DNA from 2 places in the Micromonospora sp. NPDC023737 genome. Region 1 is predicted to be linked to the other one. Evidence: predicted binding sites of a transcription regulator. Region 1 holds the regulator's gene; the other holds the start of a gene.
The links. Region 1 encodes HrcA, which represses chaperone genes, less so after heat shock. Its sites were predicted from a motif close to GGTTNGCACNCTCNNNNNGAGNGTGCNAACC; they were not measured.
Positions count from the first base shown of each region.

Region 2: a site for HrcA is predicted at 2,349-2,379, ahead of groES (co-chaperone GroES). Genes of this name have one in related genera too.

Region 1 covers NZ_JBFAAL010000018.1:73,438-76,846, forward strand. Annotated here, with positions in the region: gene hemW (radical SAM family heme chaperone HemW) at 1-351, shown strand, start outside; gene AB0F98_RS27460 (DUF4870 domain-containing protein) at 388-1,047, opposite strand; gene hrcA (heat-inducible transcriptional repressor HrcA) at 1,310-2,332, shown strand; gene dnaJ (molecular chaperone DnaJ) at 2,402-3,409, shown strand, end outside.
Region 2 covers NZ_JBFAAL010000002.1:256,539-259,947, reverse strand. Annotated here, with positions in the region: gene AB0F98_RS06625 (molybdopterin-dependent oxidoreductase) at 1-58, opposite strand, end outside; gene groL (chaperonin GroEL) at 184-1,830, opposite strand; gene groES (co-chaperone GroES) at 1,900-2,214, opposite strand; gene AB0F98_RS06610 (methyltransferase domain-containing protein) at 2,465-3,409, shown strand, end outside.

The sequences.
Region 1 (3,409 bases):
GGGGACTGGTGGGGGCTCGGGCCGGGCGCGCACAGCCACGTGGGCGGGGTGCGCTGGTGGAACGTCAAGCACCCGACGGCGTACGCCCAGCGCCTCGCCGAGGGACGGTCGCCCGGCCTGGCCCGGGAGGTGCTCACCGTCGACGAGGCGCACATGGAGGACGTGATGCTACGGCTGCGCCTCGCCACCGGGCTGCCGCTCGACGTGTTGGACGACACGGGGCGGGCCGGCGCCGAGCGCGCGCACGCCGCCGGCCTGCTGGCCCCGGACGAGTACGCGGCCGGCCGCGCGGTGCTCACCCTGCGCGGCCGGCTACTCGCCGACGCTGTCGTACGGGACCTGCTGGCCTAGGGGGTGCCCGGCCGGCGGGGTAGCGGCCAGTCGGGATTACTTGATGAGGCTCGCCGACATCGGGTAGCGGTACGGGGTGCCCTCGTTGGCCTTGACCCCGGCGATGATGCCGAACACGGTGCCGATGATCACCGCGGCGCCGACGGCGACGAAGCCGATGAGGATGCAGGAGAGGATCCAGCCGACCAGGCCGACGATCGACCAGGCGAGCTGGAAGTTGAGTGCGCCCACGGCGTGCGCGCGGACCGTGGGTGACTGGTTGCCCCGGGCCAGCATGGCCACGAGCGGGGCGATCCAGCCGAGCACGCCACCGCTCAGGAGCATGCCCGCGGCGCCGCCGAAGTGCGCGACCAGCGCCCAGGTCTTGTCCTCGTTGCCGGCGTAGCCGGAGGGTGGGCCGTAGCCGCCGCCGGTCGGATACCCGACGCCCGGCGGCGGGTAGTCCCCGGGAGGAGCGCCGCCACCCGGGGGCGGGTAGCCCCCGGGTGACTGCGGGCCACCGGGGGGTGTCGGATAGCCACCGGGCGGGGGATAGGCACCGGGCGGGGGATAGGCACCGGGGCCTGGGGCCCCGGACAGGGGTGCGGTGGGCGGCTCGTCCGCGGCGGACGGCCCGGGAGCGGGCGGCGGCGGGGTCGGGTCCGACGGCTGGCCGCCAGGCTCACCCGCGCCGGGAGGGCGAGGTGGTTCAGTCATGAACGTCACGGTAGGGGCCGCCGGCAACGTCACGCCATAGCGACACCGCCGGGCCGACCCGTCCGACCTGGCGACCACCGGCCGCCCCCCCGCCCGGCTGTCCTGTCACCGCGACGAGGGCAGGACCCGCACCCGTGGTCCGTCCTTGATCATCGCGTTGGCGGGCCTGCCGACGTAGACTGGCACTCGCTACAGTCGAGTGCCAGGAACGCCGCGCGTGGCGCAGAACGCCGGCGGCCGATGCGCGTAGGAGGTGGGGAGGATGGGTCTCGACGACCGCAAGCTCGCCGTGCTCCGCGCGATTGTCGAGGACTACGTCGCCACGCAGGAGCCGGTCGGTAGCCGTGCGCTGGTCGAGCGACACCAGCTCGGAGTCTCCCCGGCGACGGTTCGCAACGACATGGCGGTGCTCGAGGAGGAGGGTTACATCCGGCAGCCGCACACCAGCGCCGGCCGGGTGCCCACCGACCGCGGCTACCGGCTCTTCGTGGACCGGCTGTCCCGGGTCAAGCCGCTCAGCCCGGCCGAGCGTCGAGCCATCGAGCGTTTCCTGCTCGGCGCCGTCGACCTGGACGACGTGGTGCACCGCACAGTCCGGCTGCTGGCCCAGCTGACCCGGCAGGTCGCCGTCGTGCAGTACCCGAGCCTCGCCCGCTCGTCCGTCCGGCACCTGGAGTTGGTGCCGATCTCCACCACCCGGCTGATGCTGGTCATGATCGCGGACACCGGGCGGGTCGAGCAGCGGCTCGTGGAGATGCCGGGGCCGATCCCGGCCGACGACGTCACCGACCTGCGGCGGCTGGTCAACGAGAAGCTGGTCGACACGCGGCTCTCGGAGACACCCCCGCTGGTGCAGGCGCTGGTCGACGAGGTCAGCCCCGACCTGCGCCCGGCCATGGCCACCCTCGCCAGCGTGCTGCTGGAGACGCTGGTCGAGCGGCACGAGGAGCGGATCGCACTGGCCGGTACGGCCAACCTGACCCGCGGCGGGCTGCTCGACTTCCAGGGCTCGCTACGCCCGATCCTCGAGGCCCTCGAGGAGGAGGTGGTCCTGCTGAAGCTGATCGGCGAGGTCGAGGAGAGCTCGATGCGGGTGCGCATCGGGGACGAGAACGAGATCGACAATCTCCGCGCCGCCTCGGTGGTGAGCACCGGCTACGGCCCGGGTTCGACGATCGTGGGTGGCCTCGGCGTGCTCGGGCCGACCCGGATGGACTACCCCGGCACCATCGCCACGGTGCGCGCCGTGGCACGCTACGTGGGCGATCTGCTGGCCCAGAACTAGGCAGTACCGTCCGGCCGGATCCGGTCGGCGGCCGGCGCAACGCAAACGAACATGAGGACACGGAACGCAGTGGCCAGGGACTACTACGGCATTCTCGGCGTGAGCCGGGACGCCTCCGATGACGAGATCAAGCGCGCCTACCGCAAGCTCGCGCGCCAGTTCCACCCGGATGTCAATCCGGACCCGGAGGCACAGGAGAAGTTCAAGGACATCAACGCCGCGTACGAGGTCCTCTCGGACGACCGGAAACGGCAGATCGTCGATCTCGGCGGCGACCCCCTCGCGCCTGGCGGGGGCGGCGCCGGTGGCCCGGGTGGTGCCGGGGGAGCCGGCCCGTTCGTCGGCTTCCAGGACATCATGGACGCCTTCTTCGGCGGTGCCGCCGGCGGTTCGCGGGGGCCTCGGCCACGTACCCGGCCGGGTGCCGACGCGATCCTGCGGCTGGAGTTGGACCTGCACGAGACCGCGTTCGGTGTCGAGGCGCCGATCACCGTCGACACCGCCGTCCTCTGCACCACCTGCTCGGGCGCCGGCACCGCGGCGGGCACCCACCTCGCCACCTGCGAGGCGTGCGGTGGCCGCGGCGAGGTGCAGTCCGTGCAGCGCACCTTCCTCGGCCAGGTGGTCTCCGCCCGGCCGTGCACCGTCTGCCAGGGCTACGGCACCACGATCCCGCACCCCTGCCCGACCTGCGCCGGTGACGGCCGGGTGCGTACCCGTCGTTCGCTCACCGTGAAGATCCCGGCCGGCGTCGAGGACGGCATGCGGATCCGCCTGGCCCAGCAGGGCGAGGTCGGCCCCGGCGGCGGCACCGCCGGTGACCTCTACGTGGAGATCCACGAGCGTCCCCACGACGTCTACTCCCGCAAGGGCGACGACCTGCACTGCCGGGTCACCGTGCCGATGACCGCGGCGGCGCTCGGCACCCGGCTGACCATCAAGACGCTGGACAGCGAGGAGACCGTCGACGTCAAGGCCGGTACCCAGCCGGGCAGCACGCTGCGGCTGCGCGCCCGCGGCGTGCCGCACCTGCGCGGCACCGGCCGGGGCGATCTCTACGTGCACCTCGATGTGCGT
Region 2 (3,409 bases), on a different contig from region 1:
CCACGGCGGCGGAGGTGATCCCGGCCAGTGCCCCGTACCGGGGGGTGGTGGTGCTCATCGGCCCAGTGTTTCCGATCAACCGGGCCGGCCGGTAGTGACGTCAGCGTCTCGTAAGAGCCACCACGAACGCGTCGGGGCACACCGCCGGATGACGGTGTGCCCCGACCGGGCGTACGACGTGGGTCAGAAGCCCGGGCCGTGCTGGTGGCCGTGGCCGTGCGAGTGGCCGTGCCCACCGGCGGCGGCCGGCTCCGGCTCGGCCGGCTTCTCCACCACGAGGCTCTCCGTGGTGAGCAGCAGGCCGGCGATGGAGGCGGCGTTGGCGACCGCGTTGCGGGTGACCTTGACCGGGTCCAGGATGCCGGACTTGGCCAGGTCGACGTACTCGCCGGTGGCGGCGTTCAGGCCGTTGCCCCACTCGGCGGCGGCGACCTTCTGCGCCACCACGTAGCCGTCGTGGCCGGCGTTCTCGGCGATCCAGCGCAGCGGCTCGACGAGCGCCTTGCGGACGATCGAGACACCGACCTTCTCGTCACCGGTGTAGCCGAGGTCGTCGGCGAGCGCCGGCAGGACCTGCGCCAGGGCGGCGCCACCGCCGGGCACCGTACCCTCCTCGACCGCGGCCTTGGTCGCCGCGATGGCGTCCTCGATGCGGTGCTTGCGCTCCTTCATCTCGACCTCGGTCGCGCCGCCGGCCTTGATGACCGCGATGCCGCCCGACAGCTTCGCCAGCCGCTCGGCGAGCTTCTCCCGGTCCCACTCGGAGTCCGAAGCCTCGATCTCCTTGCGGATCTGGGCCACCCGGTCGGCGACGTCGGCGGCCTGGCCGCCACCGTCCACGATCGTGGTGTTGTCCTTGTCGACCACGACGCGCCGGGCGGAGCCCAGCACCTCCAGGCCGACCTGGTCGAGCTTGTAGCCCAGCTCCGGGGCGACCAGCTCGGCGCCGGTCAGGATCGCCATGTCCTGGAGCATCGCCTTGCGGCGGTCACCGAAGCCGGGCGCCTTGACCGCGCAGACCTTCAGGGTCTTGCGGATGGAGTTGACCACCAGGGTCGAGAGCGCCTGACCCTCGACGTCCTCGGCGATGATCAGCAGCGGCTTGCTGTTCTGCAGGACCTTCTCCAGCAGCGGCAGCAGCTCCTCGATCGCCGAGATCTTCTGCGTGGTGATCAGGACGTACGCGTCCTCGAGGACCGCCTCCTGCGACTCCGCGTCGGTGACGAAGTGCGGGGAGACGAAACCCTTGTCGAACTGGAGACCCTCGGTCACCTCCAGCTCGGTGGCGAGGGTCGAGCCCTCCTCGACGGTGATGACACCGTCACGGCCGACCCGCTCCATCGCCTCGGCGATCATGTCGCCGATCGTGGAGTCCTGCGCGGAGACCGTCGCGACGTGCGCGATCGCCTCCTTGCCGGCCACCTCGACGGCCCGGGCCAGCAGCGCCTCGGAGACCTTGGCGCTGGCCGCGTCGATGCCACGCTTCAGGCCGGTCGGGTTGGCCCCGGCCGCCACGTTGCGCAGGCCCTCGCGCACCATCGCCTGGGCCAGCACGGTCGCGGTGGTGGTCCCGTCGCCGGCGACGTCGTTGGTCTTGGTCGCCACCTCCTTGACCAGCTGCGCGCCGAGGTTCTCGTACGGGTTGGTGAGCTCGATCTCCTTGGCGATGGTCACACCATCGTTGGTGATCGTGGGCGCACCAAACTTCTTGTCCAGGACGACGTTGCGCCCGCGCGGGCCGAGGGTGACCTTGACCGCGTCCGCGAGGGCGTTGACACCGTGCTCCAGCAGGTGTCGGGCGTCGTCCGAGAAGCTCAGGATCTTCGCCATGAATGTCCCTTCAAGCGGCGTTGCCCCGGCCCGGCGAACCGGACCGGGGCAACGACACTGATCGGTTGCTTACTTCTCGATGACCGCGAGGACGTCGCGGGCGGAGAGCACCAGGTACTCCTCGCCGGCGTACTTGACCTCGGTGCCGCCGTACTTCGAGTAGAGGACGGTGTCGCCGACCTTGACGTCGATCGGCACGCGGTTGCCCTTGTCGTCGATCCGGCCGGGGCCCACAGCGAGGACGGTGCCCTCCTGCGGCTTCTCCTTGGCGGTGTCGGGAATCACGATGCCCGACGCCGTGGTGGTCTCAGCCTCGTTCGCCTGGACCACGATGCGGTCCTCAAGCGGCTTGATCGCAACCTTGGTCGCGGTAGTCACGGGCATACCCTCCTGGGGTACTGGTTTCTGTGCCGGCCGGCAAGGCCGACCAGCGTCAATCTGCCACATGCCACCGGGCGGGGCCGTCGTCGCGGGTGCCGGTCCGCCTGGCGTTCAGCACTCGGGTCGAGTGACCCGGGAGCTGGCACCCTCAGGTTGAGAGTGCTAATCGCAGGTTATTCCGTGGCTAGCACTCCGTCAAGGAGAGTGCCAACCCGCCGGGCGGCGCGTCGAGGTCGGCCACCACAATGACCGGGTGGATCTCGATCAGCTGGCCGCCCTGCGTACCGCCGAGGGCGCCGCCGCGCTGGACTCGGCGACCCGGGTGACCGGCGGCGACCCGCTGGCCGCCGCGTCCGCCCTCCGCGCGGCCGGGGTGCCGGCCGGGCTCGCGGCGGCCGCGCTGACCCAGGCCGAGTTGCGCCGGCGGGCAACTGCCAAGTTCGGGCCGACCGCCGCCGGGATGTTCCTCACCCGCGCCGGCCTCGAACAGGCCACCCGGGGCGTGGTCGCGGCGCGCCGCGCCGCACGGCTGCGGGCCGCCGGGGTACGCACCCTGGCCGACCTCGGTTGCGGACTGGGCGCGGACGCGCTCGCCGCCGCCCGCGCCGGCATCCGGGTGTACGGGGTGGAAGCCGACCCGCTGACCGCCGCGATGGCCGCCGCCAACGCCGAGGCCGCCGGGCTGGCCGACCTCTTCACCGTGGAGTGCGGCGACGCGACGGCGTTCGACGTCAGCCGGGTCGAGGCGGCCTTCTGCGATCCGGCCCGGCGCGCCGGCGGCACCGGCCGGCGGATCTTCGACCCGAACGCGTACTCGCCTCCCTGGGACTTCGTCACGCGGCTCGCGGAGCGGACGCCACGGACCGTGGTGAAGGTCGCCCCCGGGATCGACCACGGACTGATCCCGGCCGGCGCCGAGGCGGAATGGGTCAGCGTCGACGGCGACCTGGTCGAGGCGGCGCTCTGGTGCGGCGAACTCGCCGAGGTCCCCCGCCGCGCCACCCTGCTGAGCGAGAAGGAGGGGACCCCTGTCGACGCGTCCGACCGTGACCGGGGCGCCGCCGATCAGCTGACGGGCGCCGGTGACCGGGAGGCGAACGTCGGCCCGGTACGCCGGTTCCTGCACGACCCGGACCCGGCGGTCGTGCGGGCGCACCTGGTCGCCGAGCTGGCCGACGAGTTGGACGCGACACTCGCC